Regions from separate parts of the Ruegeria sp. AD6 genome, predicted to be linked through region 1. Evidence: riboswitches for the same ligand, from Rfam matches in the RefSeq annotation. Region 1 holds a riboswitch; each other region holds the start of a gene.
What was found. Region 1 has a riboswitch for cobalamin ahead of ACR0KJ_RS06605 (DUF1636 family protein). Riboswitches for the same ligand answer to the same signal wherever they lie in the genome.
Positions count from the first base shown of each region.

Region 2: it holds a riboswitch for cobalamin, as region 1 does, so the genes downstream of both, ACR0KJ_RS11045 (DUF1636 family protein) here and ACR0KJ_RS06605 (DUF1636 family protein) in region 1, are expected to answer to the same signal.
Region 3: it holds a riboswitch for cobalamin, as region 1 does, so the genes downstream of both, ACR0KJ_RS17950 (hypothetical protein) here and ACR0KJ_RS06605 (DUF1636 family protein) in region 1, are expected to answer to the same signal.
Region 4: it holds a riboswitch for cobalamin, as region 1 does, so the genes downstream of both, ACR0KJ_RS08070 (hypothetical protein) here and ACR0KJ_RS06605 (DUF1636 family protein) in region 1, are expected to answer to the same signal.

Region 1 covers NZ_JBQFZQ010000001.1:1,340,538-1,344,681, forward strand. The annotation lists gene ACR0KJ_RS06595 (hypothetical protein) at 1-575, opposite strand, end outside; gene ACR0KJ_RS06600 (NAD(P)-dependent oxidoreductase) at 804-1,796, opposite strand; cobalamin riboswitch at 1,900-2,118, shown strand; gene ACR0KJ_RS06605 (DUF1636 family protein) at 2,212-2,592, shown strand; gene cobW (cobalamin biosynthesis protein CobW) at 2,589-3,644, shown strand; gene cobN (cobaltochelatase subunit CobN) at 3,648-4,144, shown strand, end outside.
Region 2 covers NZ_JBQFZQ010000004.1:163,796-167,939, reverse strand. The annotation lists gene ACR0KJ_RS11055 (carbohydrate kinase family protein) at 1-461, shown strand, start outside; gene ACR0KJ_RS11050 (D-lyxose/D-mannose family sugar isomerase) at 480-1,145, shown strand; cobalamin riboswitch at 1,205-1,408, shown strand; gene ACR0KJ_RS11045 (DUF1636 family protein) at 1,508-1,864, shown strand; gene ACR0KJ_RS11040 (ABC transporter ATP-binding protein) at 1,861-2,637, shown strand; gene ACR0KJ_RS11035 (ABC transporter substrate-binding protein) at 2,650-3,600, shown strand; gene ACR0KJ_RS11030 (iron ABC transporter permease) at 3,602-4,144, shown strand, end outside.
Region 3 covers NZ_JBQFZQ010000012.1:47,779-51,922, forward strand. The annotation lists gene ACR0KJ_RS17935 (bifunctional 2',3'-cyclic-nucleotide 2'-phosphodiesterase/3'-nucleotidase) at 1-248, shown strand, start outside; RNA gene ffs (signal recognition particle sRNA small type) at 288-386, shown strand; gene ACR0KJ_RS17945 (alpha/beta hydrolase family protein) at 416-1,273, opposite strand; cobalamin riboswitch at 1,432-1,652, shown strand; gene ACR0KJ_RS17950 (hypothetical protein) at 1,740-2,147, shown strand; gene ACR0KJ_RS17955 (protein-tyrosine phosphatase family protein) at 2,139-2,651, opposite strand; gene ACR0KJ_RS17960 (DNA polymerase III subunit gamma/tau) at 2,825-4,144, shown strand, end outside.
Region 4 covers NZ_JBQFZQ010000002.1:232,781-236,924, forward strand. The annotation lists gene ACR0KJ_RS08060 (hypothetical protein) at 1-410, shown strand, start outside; gene ACR0KJ_RS08065 (AbrB family transcriptional regulator) at 631-1,695, shown strand; cobalamin riboswitch at 1,791-2,002, shown strand; gene ACR0KJ_RS08070 (hypothetical protein) at 2,124-2,423, shown strand; gene ACR0KJ_RS08075 (homocysteine S-methyltransferase family protein) at 2,638-3,690, shown strand; gene metH (methionine synthase) at 3,687-4,144, shown strand, end outside.

The DNA.
Region 1 (4,144 bases):
TGAACCGCCTCAATCAGGTCGCCAGCAGCAACATCATTCGTCAGGATCTCCCGAATCGCCAGCAAGCAATCCGTTTTCCGGCGAATGCGATCTTCGGGATATGTCGCCAAGATTTTCTCAGCTTCATTATCCGTTTCCACCTCTCGCGAAGGATATGGATTTATATTTGGTTTATATCTGTTCTTACATGATTTGCCCTCAGGGGCAGACGGCTTGCCCTCTCGGGCAAATGTATCATTTTCCCATTTGGTCTTCTCGATCTGCCCATTTGGGCAAATGCAATCGCCCAACGCATACCAGCACGTTCGATCATAACGGTCATCGCTAAAATTTCCCTTCAGGATCAGCTTTGATGTAAGCAGCTTATCCAGCGCTGTGCGGATCTGCTTTTCGGTCAAGTAAGGAAACAGCTCGGCAAATGCAGAGATTGAGTTGTAGGTCCAATAGCGCCCATCCCGAAGATTGCGCCGGTTGGCTTGGTTCTTCTCGATCCAGAAGGTGATGTTCTGGAAAATCACAGCCGCGTTTAGCCCTACCAACGCGGCAATGTCAGGATCAAAACTATGGCGGCTCATCGAGCGCCCCAAACCGGCGTCAGAACCGCAGGAAAACCCCCTGTTTCACCGGTATCATGTTCACTGATAGTTCCAGCTTTGTCTTGATACTTTTTTCGATCTAAATTATTGTTTAATAACGATAAAGTATTGGATTGCAAATCCGTGTACACCGGTTCGATTCCGGTACTCGCCTCCACTTCCTTCAATACCTCCACCTCGCGACGCAAAGACGAAAGCGCGCCTCTCTTAGGAATCGCGCCCCGCCGGGATAACCTCATAACCCGGTTCTTCAGGTTCATCGTCCTGCATTTCAGGTGGAAAGCCGGGCGCGCGGATGTCGAGGCCGGTGGCGTCTTCCAGGCGTTTGATGATGTTGGGCGACAGTTCGCGTTCGCCGTAGCGTGCGATGCCGTCCTCGAAGATCTTGATCATGATCGGGTTGATCTCAAGTGGGACACCCGCGCGGTCGGCGACGTCCTGAAACAGGCCGATATCCTTTTTGACAAGGTCCATTGTGAAGGAAATATCCCGCGAACCGTTCAGGATGACCTGGCTTTCGGTCTCATGCACAAACGACGTACCGGACGAGATTTTGATCGCCTCATAGGTCGTGTTCAGGTCCATCCCGGCGGCTTTGGCGGTCACCAGCGCTTCGGCGCAGGTGATCAGGTTGGCGGTTGCCAGATAGTTGGTCAGAACTTTCAGAACCGAGGCCGAGCCCAGATCGCCCGTATGCAACACCCGACGGCCCATCGTTGTCAGGAAGGGCAGGATTCGCTCAAAGGTATCCCGGTCGCAACCCGCGAAGATCGAGATATTGCCGGTTGCCGCCCGGTGGCATCCGCCGGAAACCGGGCAATCAACCGCCGCCCCGCCCCGCTCGATGACCAAGGCACCCAGCCGCTTGGCCTCGGCCTCGTCGGTGGTGGACATCTCCATCCAGATTTTGCCGGGGCCGACCTCGGGCAACATCTCCTGCATGACAGCGTCCGAGGCGGCAGGCGATGGCAAGCAGGTGATCACCGCGTCGCAATCGCGCATCAGCTGGGCCGGGCTTTCGGCGGCCCTTGCGCCCTTTTCGACGAATTCTGCCACCAGGTCTGCATTGAGGTCATGGACCGTCAGGTCGATCCCGTTGCGCAGCAACGAGCCCGAGAGTTTTCCGCCCACATTTCCAAGTCCGATGAACCCAACTTTCATTATTCGCGTCTCCCTGCGTGATTTCCGGTATGCGACCATGTCGCGGGCACCGCGTCATGCCGCCCAGCGACGCTGGCAGGTCGCTTTTCATCCTAGCCACGCGATGGTGGTCGCATCGCGCTTGACAACCTGCCCGCACGTGCCGCATGTCCCTGTCGTTGGTGTCGGCGACAGCCGATGAAAAGGGAATGCGTCAACGGGTTATCCGCCAAACGCAGCCGCCCCCGCGACCGTGACCGGAGAGGGTGCCCAATGCCACTGGCTGCAAAGCCGGGAAGGCGGGACATCCGACAGAGGAGCCAGACGAACCGGGCCTCTGACATCCGCAAGCCGGGAGACCTGCCAGCACCCGAAGTTGAAACCGGGCGGGGTGTTCCGGTGTCGGGTCCATGTGCATCGCGTGGCCCGCATGAAACCCCGTCCCCCGCGAAGAGGATTTGGGGGGATGAGAGACATGACCGAGACTGCGCCGGTCGAGCTGCTGGTCTGCACCACCTGCCGCCGTGGGCTGCCCATCGAGGATGATGATCAGCGCCCTGGCACATTGCTGCACAAAGCGCTGGAACAGGCGGATCTGCCCGAGGGCGTCACGCTGAAAGCCGTAGAATGCCTGTCGAACTGCGATCAGGGCTGTTCCATCGTGCTGCGCGGCGGGCCGGATCGCTGGACCTTTGTCTATGAGAACCTCAATGAGACCGACCATGTCGAAACCATCGTCGACGGTGTCACCAAATACCTCGCGACCGAGGACGGTCTGGTCAAATGGCGCGAGCGCACCGAACATTTCCGCAAAAACTGTGCGGCCCGTATTCCCCCGATTGGAGCCCTGAAATGAGCAATCTCGAAAAACTCCCCGTCACTGTGATCACCGGCTTTCTGGGTTCGGGCAAAACGACGCTGGTCAAGCATCTGATGCAGAACCCGCAGGGCAAGCGTCTGGCCGTGGTGGTCAACGAATTTGGCGATGTGGGCGTCGATGGCGACATCCTGAAATCCTGCGCGATCCCGGATTGCCCGGCGGAAAACATCATGGAACTGGCCAATGGCTGCATATGCTGCACCGTGGCTGATGATTTCATCCCCACCATTGAGGCGCTGATGGCGCTGGAGCCGCGCCCCGATCACATCCTGATCGAAACCTCAGGCCTCGCCCTGCCGAAACCGCTGCTCAAGGCGTTCGACTGGCCCGATATCCGGTCGAAAATCACCGTGGATGGCGTGATCGCTCTGGCCGATGCCGAGGCTGTCGCCGCCGGTCGCTTCGCGCCGAATGTCGAAGCTGTGGATGCGCAGCGTCTGGCCGATGACTCGATCGACCACGAAACGCCCCTGTCCGAGGTGTTCGAGGATCAGATTTCCTGCGCCGACATCATCCTGCTGACCAAACCCGATCTGGCCGGTCCCGAAGGTGTGGCGAAAGCCAAAGAAATCATCGCGGCCGAAGCCCCGCGCCCTCTGCCCGTGGTTGAAGTGGCCGAAGGTGCCGTGGACGTGCGCGTCGTGCTGGGCCTTGAGGCCGCCGCCGAGGATGACATGGACGCTCGACCGTCGCATCACGACGGCCACCACGACCACGAGCATGACGATTTCGAAAGCATCATCGTCGAACTGCCGGAACAGACCGAACCCGCCGATCTGGTTGCCAAGATCGAACGTCTGGCGAATGAGCTGAACATCCTGCGCGTCAAAGGTTATGCCGCCGTTCAGGGCAAGCCCATGCGTCTGCTGGTGCAGGCCGTTGGCGCGCGCGTGCGTCACCAATATGACCGCCCATGGGAGCCCGGCGAGGACCGCCGCTCGCGCCTTGTGGTGATTGCCGAGCATGACGACATCAAAGAGGCCGCGATCCGCGATATCCTCGTGGGTGTGACCGAGGCCGCCGAGTAAGCCATGCACGTCGTCTTCCGCGAAAGCCACGGGTTAGAGGAAACCGAGACCCCGACCGATCTGGGCCAGAGTCCGGCGGATCTGGTGGTGCTGTCGTTTTCGGACAGTGACCTTGGCGCTTTTGCGGCGGGCTGGCATCGCGGTGGCGGCCCCGAGGGGCGGATGCCGACGATGCGGCTGGCGAACCTGACGGCGCTCAAGCACCCTCTGTCGGTCGATACCTATGTGGAACAGACGCTGGAGGGCGCAAAGGGCATACTGATCCGCCTGATCGGCGGTGTGCCCTACTGGTCCTATGGCTTGCAACAGGTTCTGGCGCTGGCGCAGGCCAAAGGGATCGCGCTGGCAGTGCTGCCTGCGGACGGGCGCGAGGATACGCGGCTGGATGACTATTCCACCCTGCCCGTCTCGACCCTGCGGCGGCTGGCGCATCTGTGCGACACCGGCGGAGAGGTCGCGGCACAAGCCGCCCTGGCGCAGATGGCGCTGGCAGCCGGGCT
Region 2 (4,144 bases), on a different contig from region 1:
CAAATATCCGGCCGGGATTCATCAAGGACCAGACCCGCTATCGCACCCGCCTGAATCGCATGATCGCTCAGGCCGATATCGTTAAGGTTTCGGACGAGGATCTGGATTGGATCATTCCCGGGCCGGAAACCCATGCCGAGAAGGTGCCCTTGTTGCTGAAGGCCGGGCCGTCCGTGGTGATTGTGACACGCGGCAGTCAGGGGGCGACAGGCTATCTGGCGGACGGGTCCGAGACCTCGGTGGCGGTCAAACCGGTGCAGGTTATCGATACTGTGGGCGCCGGCGATACGTTCAACGCGGGCGTTTTGGCCGAACTCCACCGCGCCGGGCACCTGAGCAAAGAGGGCCTGCGCGCCTTGACACCTGATAGCCTGCGCGCGGCTTTGTCCCTGGGCGCCGATGTCGCCGCCGTCACCGTATCCCGCGCCGGGGCAAATCCGCCCTGGGCGCATGAGCTTTGATCCCACGAGGGAACCGACATGAAACGATCCGACATCAACGACATCAAGACCGAGGCGCAGGCCTTCATCAAATCCTTCGGCGCGGTCCTGCCGCCCTTCGCCGACTGGTCCCCTGATCAGATGCGCAGCGCAAAGGCCGACACGATCCGCGCCCGAGGGTTGGGCTGGGACATTACCGATTACGGTCAGGGCAAGTTTGATGAGCTGGGCCTGTTCCTGTTCACCCTGCGCAATGGCGACGTGAATGATCTGAACCAGGGTCGCGGTATGCTCTATGCCGAGAAACTGCTGATTTCGCGCGACAAACAATTGTCTCCGATGCACCGCCATATCATCAAGGCCGAGGACATCATCAACCGGGGTGGCGGTGATCTGGTGATGGAGATCTACGCCTCAGACCCCGAAGGCGGCATTGATCGCGACAATCCGGTTGTTGTGCCCAGCGATGGCTGCGACGTGACCATCACGCCCGGCGAATTGCTGCGCTTGAAACCCGGCGAAAGCGTTACCCTGATGCCCGGTATCTGGCATGCCTTCTGGGCCGAGCGTGACGATTGTCTGATCGGTGAAGTCTCAACCGTCAATGACGACCACACGGACAATGTGTTCGAGCAACCGATCCCCCGGTTCGCGACCATTGAAGAGGACGCAGCGCCGGAATTTTTGCTGGTTGCGGACTACTAAACACTCAGTCCGCGTCGCCAAAATCTCGGCCAGAACGCTTGACAATTAAATCCGCGACAGACTAGCTGACCAGCGATGGTTCCCGTAGCGATGCCTGCGGGATGAAAATGGGAATACGGTGCGGCCCTGCGGCCAAATCCGTGACTGCCCCCGCAACTGTAAGCGCAGAGCGACGCCAAATCACCACTGGCCTGAACAGGTCGGGAAGGTTGGCCAAGCCACGACCCGCAAGTCAGGAGACCTGCCATCACCTGTGCAACCAACCCGGGGCGGGGCGTCCTGGAAGGAGGATTTGATGGCTCAATTTTTCGCCTGCGGGCGTGGCGTCTTCTTTTCGCGCGGTTTCCGCAGCGGGGACAGCCATGTCATCCCAAGCTGACCACTTCGTCCTGATCTGTTCGACCTGTCAGGGTGAAATCGAAGCCAAGGCAGCCAAGGCCAGTTTGGACGCAACCCTACCACCGGAGTTTGCGACCCGGTTGATTGCCTGCATGGCAGGGTGCGAACGCCCCATGACCGTTGGGCTGCAAGCCGAAGGCAAGGCGCAGTATCTGTTCGGCGATATCCAAAGCCCCGCCGATCTGGACGCGATTGCCGCCTTCGCCCGTCAGTTCCGCGACAGCAACGACGGCTGGACCAGCGCAACCGACCGGCCCCCTGACCTGCTTTACAAAACTCTGGCCCGTCTGCCGCGCCTTTCGACAAAGGGCGAGATATGAGTTTTCTAGTTGCCAAGGGGCTCGAATACTACGCCCTGAATGGGGATGTGTTGCTACAGGATGTCAACTTCTCGTTGGACGAGGGGTCGATCCTGGCCATTGCCGGGCCGAACGGGGCCGGGAAAACCACGCTGTTGAACCTGCTTTGCGGCCTCGAACGTCTGGCCCTTGGTGATGTGACGATCAAGGGGCAAAGCCTGCGCCAATTGTCTGCCCCGGAACGGGCACGCACCATCGCCGTGGTCGGGCAGCAGGAACTGCCTGACGGCAGGTTGAAACTGCGCGACTATGTGGCCCTTGGGCAGATCCCGATTCAGGCCGACCGGTCCGCCGAGGATCATAAGGTCGATCTGGAGCGGGTGCTTCAGATCGCCGAACTGGTCCCGCTGGCCGATAAACCGATGCAACGTCTGTCCGGCGGCGAACGTCAGCGGGCGCATATCGCACGGGCCCTGGCGCAAAGGCCATCGCTGCTGTTTCTGGACGAGCCGACAAACCACCTCGACCCCGACGCCAAGGGCCACATGCTGTCGCTGGTGGCCGAACTGGGCGTGACGGTTGTGATGATCGTGCACGATCTGGTCATGATCCCCGAATTCGCCACCCATGTCGCTTTGATGAAGGCAACCCGCATGACCGGCTTCGGCCCGGTTCCCGAAGTTCTAACACCCGAGCGTGTGCGCGATACGTTTGGCGTTGACTACCTGTGTTTCCAGCACGAAGGGCGCGTGATCCCGGCGCTGGATATCCGAAAACGAAAGCTGTCATCTTAACAGGAGAATTTGATGATGCAGAAATTCTGGTCCGTAGTCCTTGTTTCGGGCCTCGCGAGTGGTGCGGCGGCACATGAAGTGACCGTCGACAATTGCGGAGAACCACTGGTGTTCGACGGCACGCCCGAGCGGATTGTCGTGCACGACATGAACATGACCGACATGGCCTTTGCGCTGGGTTTGCAGGACAAGATTGTCGGCCTGACCGGCATTACCGGCTGGTACAAGACCAGCCCGGATTTCGATGCAAAACGCGGTGACATCCCGGAACTGGCGCCCAAATACCCCACCGTCGAAAATCTGGTCGCGGTCGAGCCGGATATGTTCTTTGCCGGTTGGTATTACGGCATGCAGCCGGGTGGCGAAGTCACCCCCGACACGCTGGAACCCTTTGGCATCAAAACCATGGTCCTGACCGAAAGCTGCGTTCACCTGAACAAGGACCGCCCCGAAGCCAGCATGGACCTTCTGTTCGATGACGTGCTGCGTCTGGGCAAGGTGATGCATGTGGAAGACAAGGCCGAAGCGTTGGTTTCGGGCTGGAAAGACCAGCTGGCGGCCATCGAATCCAAAACCGCAGACCTGCCGAAACCCCGCGTCTTCCTGCTGGACGGTCCCGCCGATGCGCCCTTTACCGCCGGTAAATTCGCCATTCCCGACGCCATGATCGAGGCCGCAGGCGGTGTCAGCGTCACCCACGACATGGACACCAGCTGGGGCCGCACCTCATGGGAAGCAGTGGCCGCCGCAAACCCCGAATTTCTGGTCCTGCTAGACTATCAGACCGGAAACGGCGCCGAGGACACGTTCAAGTTCCTGCAAGAGCATCCGGCCATGTCCCTGACTGATGCCGTCAAGAACGAACGCTGGATCGGTTTGCGCTATGAAGAGCTGACACCGGGACCGGCAAACATAGACGCCATCGAAAAGATGGTTTCGGCCATGCATCCGGGGCTGAACTGACATGGCTCAAACGGGCCGGGCGGTCCTGCTGGGGGCGGTCATTCTGACCGCCCTTTTGCTGCTGTCCGTTGTCTATGGCACGACATCCATTCCTGTCGCAGACGTAGGCACAGCGATCATGCTGGGCACCGGCTTGACCGAAGGCGAGATGTCGCCCCTGCACCGGATCGTATTTGACCTGCGCCTGCCCCGCGCCTTGTTCGCGGCCGTCATCGGTGCCGGATTGGGTGTGGTCGGCGTGGTGCTGCAAACCACCACACGCAACGATCTGGCCGACCCCTTCCTGTTTGGCCTGTCCTCGGGCGCCGCCGCCGGGGCGGTTCTGGTCATCACGGTAACCGGGGACGTGCTTGGTTTCTGGACCCTGCCGCTTGCCGCCTTCTGTGGCGGTCTGATCGCGTCAGGCATCGTTCTCGCGCTGGTTCAGGGCCTGCGCACAAGCGCGCCCGAAAAGCTGATCCTTGCCGGGCTTGCGGTCTCGTTCCTGTTTTCTGCCATCACCAACTATCTGATCTTTTCCGGCGACAGTCGTGCTGCGCATTCA
Region 3 (4,144 bases), on a different contig from region 1:
CTGAGCCGATCAACCTGCCCGCAATAGATATCAAGCGAATCCTCCGCGATTATCTGACCGGGAACCTGCCCGCCGACCCGCTGTCTCAGGCGGTTCATCCGTTTTCGTTCACGCCGCAGGCCGGGGTTCAGGCAATCCTCAGTACCGGGCCCGGCGCGCTGAAGTACCTGCCCGAATTGCAGAACTACGACCCTATCGTTCTGGACCCGGACCCGCAGGGGTTCGAACGCATCCGGCTGACACTCTGACGGGTTGCCATTTTCCCCAGGCTTCCCTATATCAAGCGCTGAGAGGTTGGCGCGGGCGAGCGCCTCGCCAACCTGGTCAGGTCCGGAAGGAAGCAGCCACAACGAGCCCCGCTTGGGTCGATGTCCAACCTCTCACCTTTCCCCCACGTATCCGCTCATCAGCACAATCAGGCAACCAACCGGGGCCAGATTGCCGAATTCCGGCGGGCAAATGCGCCGATATGGCCGATCTCTTTCACTCCGAACTCCTTGGGTGACAACAGGTGCCGCCGCGCGTCCGGCCCATACAGATCCACCAGACGCCATACGGCTTGTGGCGGGACGGTCTGATCGTCGTCGCTGGTGAACAGATCTACCGGAACACCCAGATCCGCCCAGCGCGCCAGTGGCAGTTTTTGCCCGATCTCAGGCACATAATTCAAAGGTGCGGTGCACCACCTGCGCCATTGCCAATAGACAGAGCCCGGCAGATCGGCACCGAACCCAATGGCTTTGCCGGGCAGATACCCCAGGGCTTTCACAAGCAGCGGTACATGCCCATGCCAGAACGCCCAGGCCAACCCCCGATAGGGCCATGGGTGATCGGACAGCGTCACCAACCCCGAGCAGACACAGATCATCCGGTCGATCTGGTCGATATCCGGCTGAATCGGCCCCAGCATTCCGCCGACGGAATGACCAATGCTCCACTGCCGGGCGTCGGGAAACCTTCGGCGCATCTCGGCCCGTGCTGCGGGCATATCGATCAGCGCCCAGTCCGACATCGTGACCTGCGAGTCGCGCATGGGGCCGGAAACAGAGTGACCGAAATCACGATAGTCATACGTCAGGCAGGCCATGCCACGCTCGGCAGCCAACCACCGGGCAAAGTGCTGGTAGTAGTCGCGCGGCACACCGGTCGCCCCGTTCAGAACCACCACCGTGTCGGGATCAGTAAAAGGCCGATACAGTCGCGCCGACAGCTGCGCCGGGCCAGCGGGAAACTGGAAATCCTCGATCTTCACGTGCTGCTGCGTGTCCAACATCGAACCTGCGGGCCTTTCTGAACCAATCGGTTTACCTGCCCAAGAGGCACAACAACCCGCAGCCGAGTCAACCCTGCTGCCACTTGACCACACGTCGCCTTAAACAAGGCATGTGGACGTGACCCCCAAAACCCCGCTTGACTCAGCAAGCGAACAGACGCTAGCGGTTGTGTGATGGTTTCCGATCCACACAATGGGTCGGGATGAAAAGGGAACACGGTGCGGTTCTGCCCGGTCAAACCGGAACGAACCAAGGCCGCGACTGCCCCCGCAACTGTAAGCGGTAAGCGATGCCGGAATGCCACTGGCCGAAAGGCTGGGAAGGTCGGCAAAGCGACGACACGCAAGTCAGGAGACCTGCCATCATCAACGTAACCGAAACTCGGGCGGGGTGTCCGGGCAGGTCCTGACAGCGCATAGCTGAACCGCCTGCCAACGCCCCCGTCCGCCGCGCGGAGGGCGCAGGATGATCTGGAAGACAAAAACCCACAAATACGTGGCGACCATTTGCCAACGCACAGGCGGGCCCTGCCCCGCAATGGCGCGTATGGCGCGCGCGCTGGCCGAGGCAATGAACAAGGCCGACCACGTCACCAGCGAAGGATTCGAAATCGAGGGCAGCAGCGACCTGACTCATTGCGCGCAAGGGTGCATGGCCCGCTTTCGCGCAGGACCTGAACAGATACGCATCTTCTGCGGGACCGAGGCGGACACGCCGATCCAAACGCTGGATACATATGCCGACCTGATTTTTGACGAGACATGCGCGGCCCTTCCGTCCGGGGCCTTGCCAAGAACACCTTGCGCCATGCTTGAGGTCTTGGCCCTGAGACCTTCAAGACCAGTCCAGGAACCGGCACGGGTATCAGCCTGAGCGCGCATCCAAAGGTGCGTGGGTCGCATTCGTGGCCCATGCCATCTGCTCGTCGGTTTCCACCGCGCAGGGGCGCAGGGCCCGCAACCGGGCCAGCGCCTTGTCTGCCGGTTCCCCGCATTCCAGCATCAGGCGCAAGACCACCATACCGGATCGCCCGCACCCACCCCGGCAATGCACCAGCACCCGGCCACCGCCGGACAAAGCCTGCCGCGCCGATGCGCTGACCGACCCCCACCGATCCTGAACGGCGCGCGGCGGGGCGCCAAAATCCTCGACCGGCAAATGAACCCATCTGCTGGCGCGGCCCTGAATGTCACTGCCAAAGGTCCGGGCCCCGTCCTGCAGCATCTCAACTTCCGTGGTCATCGAGATCACAAGACCGGGTTTCCAATCCGCAATAGTATCCAGATCGCCCGCGTAATCTCCGCCGCGTCCCGGCATCGAGGTCAGCGCAAGTGTTCCGCCTCCGACTTGCAGCGCGTAGACGACCAGTTGCGACATCAAAGATTTCCTCCCAAACCCAAGCCTGCTTGTAAAATGTGCTTCAAAAATACTGAGATTCCAGTTTACGCCGATCTCGGGTCTTTCCAAACCAAATTTCCCCGACCCTGCGGTGGACGCGGGCGGCAGCGGCCACTACGCTGCGACGACGTCCCGAATCCGCCAGAGCAGACATGACCGACACAGACAGCCCCGCCTATCAGGTTCTCGCCCGCAAATACCGTCCGGAAACCTTTGCTGATCTGGTGGGGCAGGATGCCATGGTGCGCACGCTTAAGAATGCGTTCGAAGCCGACCGCATAGCGCAAGCCTTTGTCATGACCGGCATTCGCGGCACCGGCAAGACAACCACGGCGCGGATCATCGCCAAGGGCATGAACTGCATCGGCCCCGATGGTGCGGGCGGCCCCACAACCGAACCCTGCGGCGTCTGCGAACATTGCACCGCGATCATGGAAGGCCGCCATGTCGACGTGATGGAGATGGACGCCGCCAGCCGTACCGGCGTCAATGATATTCGCGAGATCATCGACAGCGTCCGCTACCGCGCCGCCTCGGCCCGCTATAAAATCTATATCATCGACGAGGTTCACATGCTCTCGACCAGCGCCTTCAACGCGCTGCTCAAGACGCTGGAGGAACCGCCCGAGCATGTGAAGTTCATCTTCGCCACCACCGAAATCCGCAAGGTGCCGGTGACGGTTCTGTCCCGCTGCCAACGCTTCGACCTGCGCCGGATCGAGCCCGAGGATATGATCGGCCTGCTGCAAAAGATCGCCAGCGCCGAAGGGGCCGAGATTGCCGAGGACGCGCTGGCCTTGATCACCCGCGCGGCCGAGGGGTCTGCCCGGGATGCAACCTCGCTGCTGGATCAGGCGATCTCGCACGGGGCCGGGGAAACTACCGCCAATCAGGTCCGCGCCATGTTGGGACTGGCCGACCGTGGCCGGGTGCTGGACCTGATGGATATGATCCTGCGCGGCGATGCCGCCGGGGCCTTGACCGAGCTTAGCGCGCAATATGCCGAAGGGGCCGACCCGCTGGCGGTGCTGCGTGATCTGGCCGAGATCACCCATTGGGTCTCGGTCGTCAAAATCACGCCGGACGCAGCCGAGGATCCGACAGTATCCCCTGACGAGCGCGCCCGTGGCCAGCAGATGGCTGACGCCCTGCCCATGCGAGTACTGACCCGCATGTGGCAAATGCTGTTGAAGGCGCTGGAGGAGGTCTCGGCCGCCCCCAACGCCATGATGGCCGCCGAAATGGCAGTGATCCGTCTGACCCATGTGGCCGACCTGCCCAGCCCGGAAGAACTGATCAAACGTCTGCAGGATACACCTGCGCCACCAAATGGCGGACCGGGCGGCGGTATGCCGATCCACGGTAACGGCACGGCACCGGTTGAAGCGCGCGCAGCACCGACCTATGCGCCTGCGCCTCGCGGGGCAGGGGGTGCTCCGGTCGCGGCGCTGGCCCAGGACACGCAGGCCGCT
Region 4 (4,144 bases), on a different contig from region 1:
GCGGCAGTATTGTCGAGGTGACAACAGCCTACGCCGCTGGAATGCCCCTTGTGATCTACAAGACGACACCGGTGACGCTGTTTGGTGGGGTCGATAACCCGATGATTCAGGGGCTTTCGACCAATTGGGACTATGTGCATGACACCGCATCCATCGTGCCCGCCCTGCTCAAACGGATCGAAGCTCAGTCGCAGAACGGCTATGTCTACACCCCGCCCCCGAATGTCAGCCTTGTGATGGAGGTTGGGGCGATGACCGCAGACCCCAGTTCCGACCTTCACAAGCGGCTCGACGCGATTTCGAATGCGCCCAACGAGAAGGCCGCGTTGGAAGCGGGTGAGGAACTGATCGACTGGGCAAAAAGCAACAAGGCTTATCAGGCGGCGTTTGGCGCGTCGGCACCCACGTAAGCCCTGTTGGATTGTTGGGGTTGAAACGAATTCAGTGGCACTCGCATTGATTTCGACACCTCGCTCCTGGATCTCTTCCAACACACGCTGATAGCGCCAAGCTGCATCGCGGGCCGCCCTTCAAACGGGCATGCTGAATGGTCGGTGCGCGTGGTCTTGCAAACCGCGCCCATCTGTATACCATTGGATACAATTGATCCTATGACATCGGGCCTGAAATTTGTCCGTCCAAGCCACATCCCCAAGCCGCCCCGTAAGGCGGGCCATCACCTTCGGCCTTGCCGTGCTGGGAACGGTCGTGTTCTGGATACTGGGCCTGCCCCTGCCCTTTCTGTTCGGCCCCATGACCACCTGCCTGATTGCGGCACTGGCGCATGCGCCGATGGAGGGGTTCGGGCAAATCTCGGTCGCGGCGCGTACCATCCTGGGCGTGGCGGTGGGGGCTTCGATCACGCCTGATCTGTTTGGCCAACTGCCGAAAATGGCAGCGTCAATTGCTCTGATCCCGCCCTTCATCCTATTGATCGCTTTGGTCGGGGTGCCGTTCTTTCGCAAGGTCTGGGGCTTTGACGACAAAACGGCCTTTTACGCCGCGATGCCCGGCGGGTTGCAGGACATGATCATCTTCGGCACCGAGGCCGGTGCCAATCCGCGCGCCCTGTCCCTGATCCATGGCACGCGCGTGCTGATCATCGTGACGCTCGCCCCGTTGTTCCTGACCCTGTTCTACGACGCTGACCTGACCAACCCCATTGGCGAACCCGCCCGCGACCTGCCCTTGCACGAACTGGCGCTGATGGTCGTCGCCGCCATTGTCGGCTGGAAAGGCGGTGAGCGGATCGGCCTGTTCGGAGCGTCCATTCTGGGCCCGATGATCCTGACTGCGGCCTTGTCACTGGGCGATTTCATCCACACCCGCCCACCGCGCGAGGCGATCCTTGTCGCGCAATTCTTTATCGGCTGCACCATCGGCGTAAAATTTATCGGTGTCACATGGGTCGAGCTGCGCAAAGTTGTGGCGGCGGGCTGCGCCTATGTTGTTGTGTTGGCCATACTTGCGGCGGCCTTCACGGCCCTTGTGACCACGTTGGGGTTCGGGCAACCGATTGAGGCCTTCCTAGCCTATGCCCCCGGCGGGCAGGCTGAAATGACGGTCTTGGCCATCGTCTCGGGCGCGGATCTCGGGTTTGTCATTACCCACCACCTGACACGGATCGTTCTGGTGATCATCGGCGCGCCCATCGCGGCCAGTCTTCTGGTGCGCTGGTCCCGCTCTCGGGATTAGAGGGGTTTCGCAGTTTGATTTGGATTCAATTCCTTCCGGGTTGCAATCCGACGCTGCGTGCTTTGCTGGCACCAGTAGACAGGGCTCTGGCCTTATGAGACTGTGCAGCCGATGGTGTCCGACGCTCTGAGTCGGCTGAAAAGGGAATGCGGTGCGGGCAAACGCCCAAGGCCGCAACTGCCCCCGCAACTGTAAGCGGCGAGCGACCCCCGACAGACCACTGGATGACCCCGCTTGGGTTGTCCGGGAAGGACGGGGACAGCGATGAACCGCAAGTCAGGAGACCTGCCATCTCAGGCGCATATGTGCCGCAGTCACCTTAACTCGGGCGGGGTGCCCGTGGACGGAGCGACAAGAGATGGACCGCACTGGCCAGACATCACTGTTGATGCCCCCACAGGCCGCCCAAAAGCGCGGAGGGCGTCGTTATGCTTGACCTGACCATTTCCCAACTGGATACCGGCCACGTGCCACCGCAGCGCGCGCAAGAACTGGGGCAGATGGGCTATATGCAATGGCTGGGCGGCCTGCCCGGTTCGGCAAACTACCATGCGCAGGCACGGATTGCTTTGGCCAAGGCCAAACCGTTTGCCGAGACTTCACCCGCCATCGCTGTGTTCTGCGACTTGCTGGCCCGATCCATGCAGATGCCCCTGGAACCATTGTTCCTGGCCCTGCCCGCAAAACAGCGCCGAGGGGGCCATCGCGCGCGCCGCGCCGCCTTGTAACCTCATGCGGGCAATTCAGCTTGTGCCATCGCCCGCATTTTGGACGATTTTGGCCGGGCAATGCTTTGGCTGCTTATTGGTGACTCGGTTGGATTTGCGCGCCGAACAAGACACATTATGATGCAAGCTCATAATTTTGTCGAATAACAATCATTTCACCTCATAATGCCAACGCGCTATACCTTCGGCCAACACAGCCGATTGGATACCGCGAATGCTTGACTTTACCTTGCCCGACACACCCGCGCTCGCGACGCTGCGCGCATTGGCTGCCCAGCGCATCCTGATCCTTGACGGGGCCATGGGCACAATGATCCAGACGCTGAACATGACCGAAGAGGATTTTACCGCCAACGGTCACATCCATGGCCCCGGCTGTCGGCATCACTATCACCCGGATCATCCGCAACAGGGCAACAACGACCTGTTGGTGCTGACCCAGCCGCAGGCGGTTGAGGATATACAGTATGAATTCGCAATGGCCGGGGCGGACATCCTTGAAACCAACACTTTTTCCTCAACAACCATCGCGCAGGCCGATTACGGGCTGGAGGCTGCGGTGCATGATCTGAACGTCGCAGGCGCGCAGGTGGCGCGGCGCGCGGCGGACCGGGCCACGGCTGAGGACGGCAAACCCCGGTTTGTGGCCGGGGCTGTGGGGCCGACGAACCGGACGGCCTCGATCAGCCCGGATGTGAACGATCCCGGATACCGCGCCGTCAGTTTTGATGATCTGCGCATAGCCTATGGCCAGCAGATCGACGGGCTGATCGAAGGAGGCTCTGACCTGATCCTGATCGAGACGATCTTTGACACGCTGAACGCCAAGGCGGCGATTTTTGCGGCTTTCGAGAGCTTCGCCAAGGCCGGACGTCGCCTGCCGCTGATGATCTCGGGCACGATCACCGATGCCTCGGGCCGGACGCTTTCTGGCCAGACGCCCACCGCCTTCTGGCACTCGGTCGCCCATGCGCGCCCTTTCACCGTCGGGCTGAACTGCGCCCTTGGCGCTGCATCCATGCGCCCGCATATGGCCGAGATTTCGGGCGTGGCTACCGCCCTGACCTGCGCCTACCCCAATGCGGGCCTGCCGAATGAGTTCGGACAGTATGACGAAACCCCGGACCAGACCGCCGCTCAGGTCGAAGAGTTTGCCCGCGATGGCATCGTCAACGTGGTCGGCGGTTGCTGCGGCACCACACCCGACCATATTCGCGCGATTGCCGAAGCGGTTGCCCCTTTTGCCCCCAGAAAGGTACCAGCATGACCCGTCACCTGCGCCTCTCAGGGCTGGAGCCTTTTCTCCTGACGCCCGACATCCCCTTTGTGAATGTGGGTGAGCGGACCAACGTCACCGGCTCGGCCCGGTTTCGCAAGCTGATCGTGAACCGCGACTATGCCGCCGCGCTGGACGTTGCGCGGGATCAGGTGGAAAACGGCGCTCAGATCATCGACATCAACATGGATGAAGGGCTGATCGACAGCAAACAGGCGATGGTCGAATACCTGAACCTTGTCGCGTCCGAGCCCGATATCGCCCGCGTGCCAATCATGATCGACAGCTCGAAGTGGGAGGTGATCGAGGCCGGGCTGCAATGCGTGCAGGGAAAGCCTGTGGTGAACTCGATCAGCCTGAAAGAGGGCGAAGAGGCGTTTCGCCATCACGCGGGTCTGTGTCTGGCCTATGGGGCTGCTTTGGTGGTCATGGCCTTTGACGAGGC